Regions from separate parts of the Peribacillus sp. YIM B13481 genome, predicted to be linked through region 2. Evidence: riboswitches for the same ligand, from Rfam matches in the RefSeq annotation. Region 2 holds a riboswitch; the other holds the start of a gene.
What was found. A riboswitch is a leader RNA that binds a small molecule or an ion and turns the genes downstream of it on or off. The one in region 2 is predicted to bind glycine.
Positions count from the first base shown of each region.

Region 1: it holds a riboswitch for glycine, as region 2 does, so the genes downstream of both, ACFX4X_RS14360 (amino acid permease) here and gcvT (glycine cleavage system aminomethyltransferase GcvT) in region 2, are expected to answer to the same signal.

Region 1 covers NZ_JBHZPE010000023.1:22,931-27,134, forward strand. The annotation lists gene glyA (serine hydroxymethyltransferase) at 1-327, opposite strand, end outside; glycine riboswitch at 512-615, opposite strand; gene ACFX4X_RS14360 (amino acid permease) at 942-2,321, opposite strand; glycine riboswitch at 2,609-2,665, opposite strand; glycine riboswitch at 2,669-2,768, opposite strand; gene ACFX4X_RS14365 (hypothetical protein) at 3,049-3,291, opposite strand; gene ACFX4X_RS14370 (amidohydrolase) at 4,095-4,204, opposite strand, start outside.
Region 2 covers NZ_JBHZPE010000003.1:153,724-157,927, reverse strand. The annotation lists gene gcvPB (aminomethyl-transferring glycine dehydrogenase subunit GcvPB) at 1-255, opposite strand, end outside; gene gcvPA (aminomethyl-transferring glycine dehydrogenase subunit GcvPA) at 248-1,594, opposite strand; gene gcvT (glycine cleavage system aminomethyltransferase GcvT) at 1,612-2,718, opposite strand; glycine riboswitch at 2,855-2,937, opposite strand; glycine riboswitch at 2,941-3,028, opposite strand; gene ACFX4X_RS03810 (DEAD/DEAH box helicase) at 3,402-4,204, shown strand, end outside.

The DNA.
Region 1 (4,204 bases), on a different contig from region 2:
ATCACCAGGCTGAAGCAGTGCGAAAAAAACTGCGAAATTGGCTTGTGCACCTGAGTGAGGCTGAACATTTGCATATTTGGCACCGAAAAGCTTTGTTAATCGCTCAAGAGCTGCTTGTTCTGCCACATCGACAAATTCACATCCACCATAATAGCGCTTTCCTGGATAACCTTCTGCATATTTATTTGTCATCACGCTTCCCATGGCCTCTAATACATCAGGGCTAACAAAGTTTTCTGATGCAATCAATTCCAGTGTTTGATGTTGACGTTGTCCTTCCTTCTCAATGGCTTCAAAAATGGTTAAATCATTTTGTTGTAAACTCATTTTATTTTCCTCCTCAACGTTTTTACCTAATTCTGAATTTTCGCTCAATTAATTTCAATATGGTACTAAACACTTAAGTTTCTTTCCCCCTACAGGCCTACTTTTCTATGAAAACTGTTAATAACAGTATGCTTTACACCCTTTTTTGCACGCAAAAAAGGACAGAAAAGGGTCGTAGCGTTCTCTACCCTTCTCTGTCCTTTTACCTGAGAGTTTAGCTCCATTTTTAATAGAGCCTTTCCCCTTTGGTGGCGTAAATGTTTATACGCGCTCTCCAGAGGTGCGTCCATTTGTGGTTCCATCTACCTGAGAGATTTGTTCCAAGGGTCTTTTTGGAACTTGCTCCTTCGGTGGCTTGTCGCTTTGCACTCTCCCACAACTGTCATCCGCTTATTCAATTGGTACATTTAGAATAGTTGTTGATAATAATTATGTCAAGCATTTTTGAAAGCGCTAACAATAATATTCTAAGATATTTTTTTGAATTTTAATATGATCATCCAGATATCTTAAGCTTTTTATAACGGGCAGTTTTTTACCCACCGAGTTGGAAAATATGGAGCGGCAGCTATCTGGACAAACATCGTTAATGGGATCAAAGGGTTTCTTGCCACTTAATTCCCCGCTGCCTCTCTCTGATTCGCCTGATCTACCTTCGTTTTGCGCATCTTATAAATCGCAATCAGCATAATAAACCAAACAGGAGTTACGATTAAGGCAACACGAGTATCGTTCGCAAGTGCAAGAACAACAAGGACGAACGCTAGGAAAGCAAGGATCAAGTAATTGGAAAATGGATAAAGTGGTAATTTAAATTTGTTCATTTTCACTAGATCTGGTCTTGTTTTACGATATTTCAAATGGCTGATGACTGTAATTCCCCAAATAAAAATGAAACATACTGTAGAGATACTTGTAATCAAGGTAAATACTCCTTCAGGCATTAAATAATTCAAAACAACGGAAATTAAAATGACAACCGTTGAAAAGACCAATGCATTGGAAGGTACTTTACGGTCATTAAGTTTTGCAAACGGTACAGGTGCATTTTTATCTTTGGCAAGTGAGTATACCATCCGGCTTGTACTGAAGATTGCACTGTTACATGCCGAAGCCGCCGATGTTAAGACGACAAAATTGATGATACCAGCAGCTCCAGCGATACCTACGGCCAAAAATACTTGGACGAATGGGCTTTCCGTTGGGATGATTGCGTTCCACGGATAAACACTCATAATGACAATAAGTCCGCCAATGTAGAAAATTATAATCCGAATAGGAATATTATTGATCGCTTTGGGGATAACTTTTTCTGGATCCTCTGTTTCACCTGCTGTTAGTCCTACAAGTTCAATGCCAACAAACGCAAACACTACCATCTGGAATGAGAGGATAAAACCATTTATTCCATTTGGGAAGATACCTTCGTGACTCCATAGATTCGTGAAACTTGCTGCGCCTGAATCAGTGGAAAAGCCTTTAATAATCATGAAAATACCGATAACAATTAGTGCTAGAATAGCTATGACTTTAATTAATGCGAACCAGAACTCCATTTCGCCAAATAGTTTTACCGTTGCAAGATTCATAAATAGCAGAATGACAAGTGCAATTAATCCTGGCATCCACTGTGGTACAGAGGGAAACCAGTATTGAGTATAAAGACCAACTGCTGTTAAGTCGGCCATTGCGATTGAAATCCAGCAAAACCAGTAGGTCCAGCCGGTTACAAATGCAGCCATATTACCTAAATAGTCTCTTACAAAGTCGACAAAGGAATGATAGTGCAAATTAGATAAGAGTAGTTCTCCAAGTGCGCGCATGATTAAAAAGCAAATGACGCCTGTAATCATGTAAGCAATTAAAATGGATGGCCCGGCTAAATGAATAGATTTTCCTGCTCCAAGAAATAATCCCGTTCCGATTGCCCCACCAATAGCGATGAGTTGTACGTGCCTGTTTTTTAGCCCTCTATCTAACTTTTGTTCCTGCATACGAATTCCCACTTTCTACTTTTATAGGATACTTGGATTTTTCCCCAATAAAGAGTCTGTCTTTCAATGAGTGTGAATTATTAGCGTACTGGGAAACTGTCCACCACTGTAAGCGCTTTCTTGGATAGGTACTAGATATAGTGAAATAGATCTACCATCCTTTTTGAAAATATAGCGTTAATTGTACAAATCAAAAGATAGACTCATTTATCATTAATGCACCTCCTTTCTTTTTATCTTTCCTAGTAAAAAAAGGACAGAGGAAAGATAGGGATTTTCCTATCTTCCTCTGTCCTTTTACCTGAGAGTTTAACTCCTTCGGTGGCCTATGGCTCTCTTCAGAGACGCGTCCTATTGTAGTCCTTTTACCTGAGAGATTAGTCCCCTGCTTTTTAGGGTTTGCTCCTTCGGTGCTAAACAATGTTTAGTCTCTCCCACAATCATCATCCGCTGATATAAAGTTGTTTTAATAGTTGTATACTATCGGTTTTTAATGGACATTTCAATGGTTATCTGAAAAAACTTTATTTTCTGAAATTTCACCACAGACAATTTTCAACTTTATGAACAGTATATAATTTAGAAGTTATTAGCTGCGAAAAATCAAACTTATTAGCTGCTTTTCTATTCGCAAGGAATCCTAACAAGCTTATGTATAAGCGAAACATTTTTGCATTTTTCCGATTGACTATAAGGCTAAATTTTTAAGATAGGAAATTACATAAGTCTATAGTTTTAACATAATTGATGTATGGAAAAAGAGAAAATTCGCGACACGCGAGAATGCTTGCAGCAGTAAAGATTGGTTAGAAGCTTCCTCCCTAAGTTCAGCAGTAGTTGCAGAAGCTTTCTCTTTTGCAACTTCCTCTTTGTCCCCACCACCTGCTATATTAGCAATGATGATAATTGCTAGAACCCATACCCACGACTTCTTTGGTTTCTTTAGTTTGATTTCCTTTTCCTTATCCATTTACCTCTTACCCCCATTTCAGTTTTGCAGACGGACTGTTGTAAACAGAAATAGAATAACATAATTTAGATCAATAAGGTTTATATTTATCATCACGTATTTATTTTCACTTTCTTTGTTAAATCATTATGTATTCGAACCAAATACAAAAAAGGAGATTTGAGAATCCTTTATTTGGAATTTCATGAAAGGGAGTTAATGAATACTCCTAAGTAGTATAGTTTACAGTTTTGTCCAGATTAAAAAGAAAAGACCAAGTATTTAAGAGCTGAAACTATAACTTTTGGTATTGAACCACATCTATCTTTTCGGCCAAAAAACCCAAAGGTAAATGATTATTCTACAATACTTGACGTGTTAACAAAACGATTTTCCATTACTGTTTACCAGCGTCAAACTGGGACTTTAATTTGGTTAGCAGGCACCTTTTAAAACATGTCTATAAAGTATGATCAAATCTATACCTTACCCTGATAAAATAACAGATTATAAGGGCGTGTTTAGATTTATCAAAACACGCCCTTATAGAAATTCAATTGAAGCATTCTTTTATAAAAGGGGATGATTTATTTGTATTCCCATTCATAAAAATAGGTGAAAATTCGAAGTTATCATTGCCTTTTCCAGTTAGCCCCTCCCTTCACCATGCATGAAAGTTTCCCTTCACACGGAGATCCGACTATCAGCTACAACCCATTCTTTAGCCTTTCTCGGTATCAGTTGCTTATTATCAATAGAATTATCTAATACAGCAAAGCATGTCATCATCTGTACCACGTCTTACAAATATTCTATTCTTTTTCCTAATCTAACTCATAATAACCACAAACAACATATCCTACTGCTTTTGCTGCCACGAGAAGGGCATCTTCATCGATATCAAATTTAGGATTATGATTAAAATAAGGTTTTT
Region 2 (4,204 bases):
ATTATATTTCATCGTGCATGAACCCAGCGGATAAAAACCCGAATCCACCCCATGATTCCGTTTGGAAAGTGCTGTATAGTGACGCATGATATCCAGTTCGGACACCTCAGGAAGCTCTGCCTCTACTTCACGGATGTAGTCGGCAGGAAGAATTTCTTCGAGCGGAATAGTTGCAACATCCATTTCTGGCAGACTGTACCCGATTCGACCGGAAGTGCTGATTTCAAAAATGAGTGATTGATCTTGATTATTCATGTTGATCCCCCAATTCCTGCGCAAGTGCATCGATTTCTTCTTTTGTTCTAAGTTCCGTTACCGCAACCAGCATATGGTCTTTCAGCTCAGGATAAACCGTCCCTAAATCGAAGCCGCCAATCATCCCTTTTTCAAAAAGGTTTTTATTGATTTCTGAAAACGAAGCAGGCAGTTTAATGACAAATTCATTAAACGAAGGACCGTCGAACATCACTTCTATCCCTTTTGCCTTTATAGCTTTTTTCGCATAGTGCGCTTTTTGAATATTTTGCACGGCCATTTCTTTGACACCCTTTTTCCCAAGCGCCGTCATTGCAACAGAAGCTGCCAAGGCATTCAACGCTTGATTGGAACAAATGTTGGATGTGGCCTTATCACGGCGAATGTGCTGCTCACGAGCTTGAAGTGTCAACACAAACCCCCTTTTTCCATTTTCATCCACCGTTTGACCGACGAGCCGGCCCGGAACTTTCCGAACAAGTTTATTAGTAACGGCAAAATATCCACAATGAGGTCCCCCAAATGCCGCTGGAATGCCGAATGGCTGAGCATCTCCCGTTACGATATCTGCACCGAGTGAACCTGGGGGTGTCAAAGCCCCCAGTGCAAGCGGATTACTGGAAACGATAAACATGGACTTGACGCCATGAATGATTTCTTCCATTTCTTTCAATGGCTCTATCCGGCCAAAAAAATTCGGATATTGCACAATCACTCCTGCAATGTCATCATTCATTAATTCCTTTAAAGCAGCCATGTCCGTCACACCGTCTTTATAAGGAATTTCAATCACTTCCACGCGTTGCCCTTTGGCATATGTCTTCACAACTTCTCTTGATTCAGGATGAACTGCTCCTGAAATGAGAATCTTCTTGCGCCGTGTCTGACCTGAAGCAAGCATGGCCGCCTCAGCCAGCGAAGTCCCGCCGTCATACATGGAGGAGTTAGCTACATCCATACCCGTCAATTCACAAATCATCGTTTGATATTCAAAGATGGCTTGCAGCTCACCCTGTGAAATTTCGGGCTGATAGGGAGTATAAGCCGTATAAAATTCAGAACGGGAAAGAACGTGATCGACGATGACCGGTGCATAATGGTCATAGACACCCGCACCAAGGAAGGAAGCATAATTTTTAAGATCCGCATTCTTGGCAGCAAGCCTTGATAATTCTTTCATTAATGCAGGTTCCGATTTAGCAGGCTTGATATCGTATTCTCCTTGAAAGCGAACACTTTCAGGGATATCATTGAAAAGTTCTTCAACAGCAGGTACCCCTATAACTTCCAGCATTTCTTGTTTATCTTGCTCTGTCATGGGTAAATAACGATGTTTCATCTAATGACCATTCCCCTCTATTTACGTGGTTTTTTATAAAAAGGTGTTTGTATTATAACGGCTTTCAAACGTTTGGAACGGATTTCCACTTCAATTTCCGCATCCAGCACCGAATATTCCTTATCGATAAGTACCAATCCTACGTTTTTCTTCAACGTTGGTGATTGGGTACCAGTCGTGACCTCCCCAATGACTTTGTCCCCGCTGTAGACCTTATACCCATGACGAGGAATGCCACGGTCAATCATTTCAATTCCCACAAGCTTCCGGGGTGCCCCTTTCTCCTTTTGTTCAGCAAGAACGGCTTTCCCGAAAAAATCGGCTTCCTTATCCACTTTTACCGCAAAACCAATCCCGGCTTCTATTGGAGTAATGTCCGCTGAAAGCTCCTGCCCATACAGCGGCAGTTTCGCTTCAAAACGCAGGGTATCACGAGCACCTAAACCAATCGGCTGTATCCCTTCTTCCTTTCCGGCATCCATTATCGCCTTCCAAAGGGCAGGGCCGTTTTCACTGTCGCTATATATTTCAAAACCATCTTCACCAGTATATCCAGTACGGGATACCAACGTGGAGATACCATTTATCATGACATTCTCCTTGAACTTGAAAAATCCAATTTCACTTAAGGCAGTATTTTCTGAAAGTTTTTGCAATATCTTCTCTGCAGATGGTCCTTGAAGTGCTAGCTGTATATAGTCACTCGATACATTCGTAATTTGGGCATCTTCCGTTAGATTAGCTTGCAGCCAATCGAAATCTTTTTCTGTATTCGCTGCATTGACCACGAGCAGATAGTCGTCTTCCGCCCTTTTATAAACGATGAGATCATCAACCGTCCCGCCGTTTTCATAACACATGGCCGAATATTGGGCACCGCCCGTTTGCAGCTTTGATATATCATTAGTCAGCATCTTCTGTAAAAAGGAAAGGCTCCCAGGACCCTTAACATCAACTTCCCCCATATGCGATACATCGAACAGACCCGCTTTTGTACGTACGGCTTCATGTTCGTCCTTTATACCCGAAAATTGGACAGGAAGTTCCCAGCCGCCAAAATCAATCGTTTTCCCTCCGTATTCACGATAAACCTCAAATAGTGGTGTTCTTTTTAAATTGGTCAAAAAATGACCCCCCTCAGATTTTTTAAAATTAAATTGGCTTCATTATCAAAGCTTTTTGTCCTTACGCATCAGATATTCTGATTCATGATGTGAAAAAAGCACAAAAAAGGACAGAGAAAGCCCGTTTGAGCTTTTTCTCTGTCCTGAAACCTGAAAGTTTACCTATATAATAGGTTTTCCCCTTTGGTGGCCGTCCCAAACGGGCGGCGCTCTCCAGAGTTGCGTCCAATAAGAGTTCTTTTGCCTGAGAGATTCACTGCTAAGTTTGCTCCTTCGGCGCTACATCCGTAGTCTCTCCCCTTATCTTCACCCGCATATTATGGTCTACCAATGAAATTAAGCGAATAAGCCCCACCCATTAGTAAAACCTTTGAGCATCATAGAATGCATTCTCTGCCAAATCTCCAAAAACTCCAGAAAAACGTTTAAATGATCTCCTTCGGTAATCATGGATAAAGCAGGTACCTATAGCCCATACTAAGAAAACGCGAACTGCAAAATCGATACAAAAATTCTTTTTAGCGTTTGGAAATTGGAATTTTCTAAATATACTTATATCCTACCCTAAGAAACTTATCTCTGCAATATCTTTTGAAGAGAAATATTTTTCTTACTTCACATATGAAATGTTCGGTTTTTGACCTTATATTAAGGAATTTATGATTTAAGAGGGAGTTATTTCTATGAAAATCAATATATCCTTCAATTCTGAATGGAATGACGAGTTTTTACAAAAAGTGGAAAATGATGGTCCATGGGGAAATTGGGAGCTTTATAAGTTGGCGGTTAAAATGGAGGAAAATCTCATCATTCCTGATTTTGAAGGTTTACAGGCACCCAAGCACCTTCCTCAGTTAACCCCGCTTCCCCATCAATTGGAAGCTGCAAAGCAAGTGGTGGAAAAGATGAATGGAAAGGCCATTTTAGCAGATGAAGTAGGTCTCGGAAAAACAATTGAAGCCGGCTTGATCCTAAAGGAGTATATGATCAGAGGCCTTGTAAAGAAGGTATTGATCCTTGTACCAGCTTCCCTTGTAACACAATGGGCTTTTGAATTGAATACGAAGTTTCATATTCCGGCAGTCGTTCAGAGAAAAAGTTATGTATGGGACTCCTGTGATGTGGTCATTTCATCCATTGATACAGCGAAACGCGCTCCACATCGTGATATCATTTTCAATCAGGAATATGACTTCATCATCATTGATGAAGCTCATAAACTTAAAAATAATAAGACGAAGAACTATGAATTCGTCCAAAATCTGAAAAAGAAATTTTGTTTACTCCTGACAGCTACTCCCATTCAAAATAAAGTCGAGGAAATTTTTCACCTCGTTTCGTTATTAAAACCAGGCCACTTGGGAAATGCCTCACTCTTTTCGGAAAAATATAAAGGGAAAGGCCGGAACATAATTGAAGATGAACACCTAAAGGAATTGGTCAACACTGTGATGATTCGAAACCGGCGGGCCGATACTGGTATTGA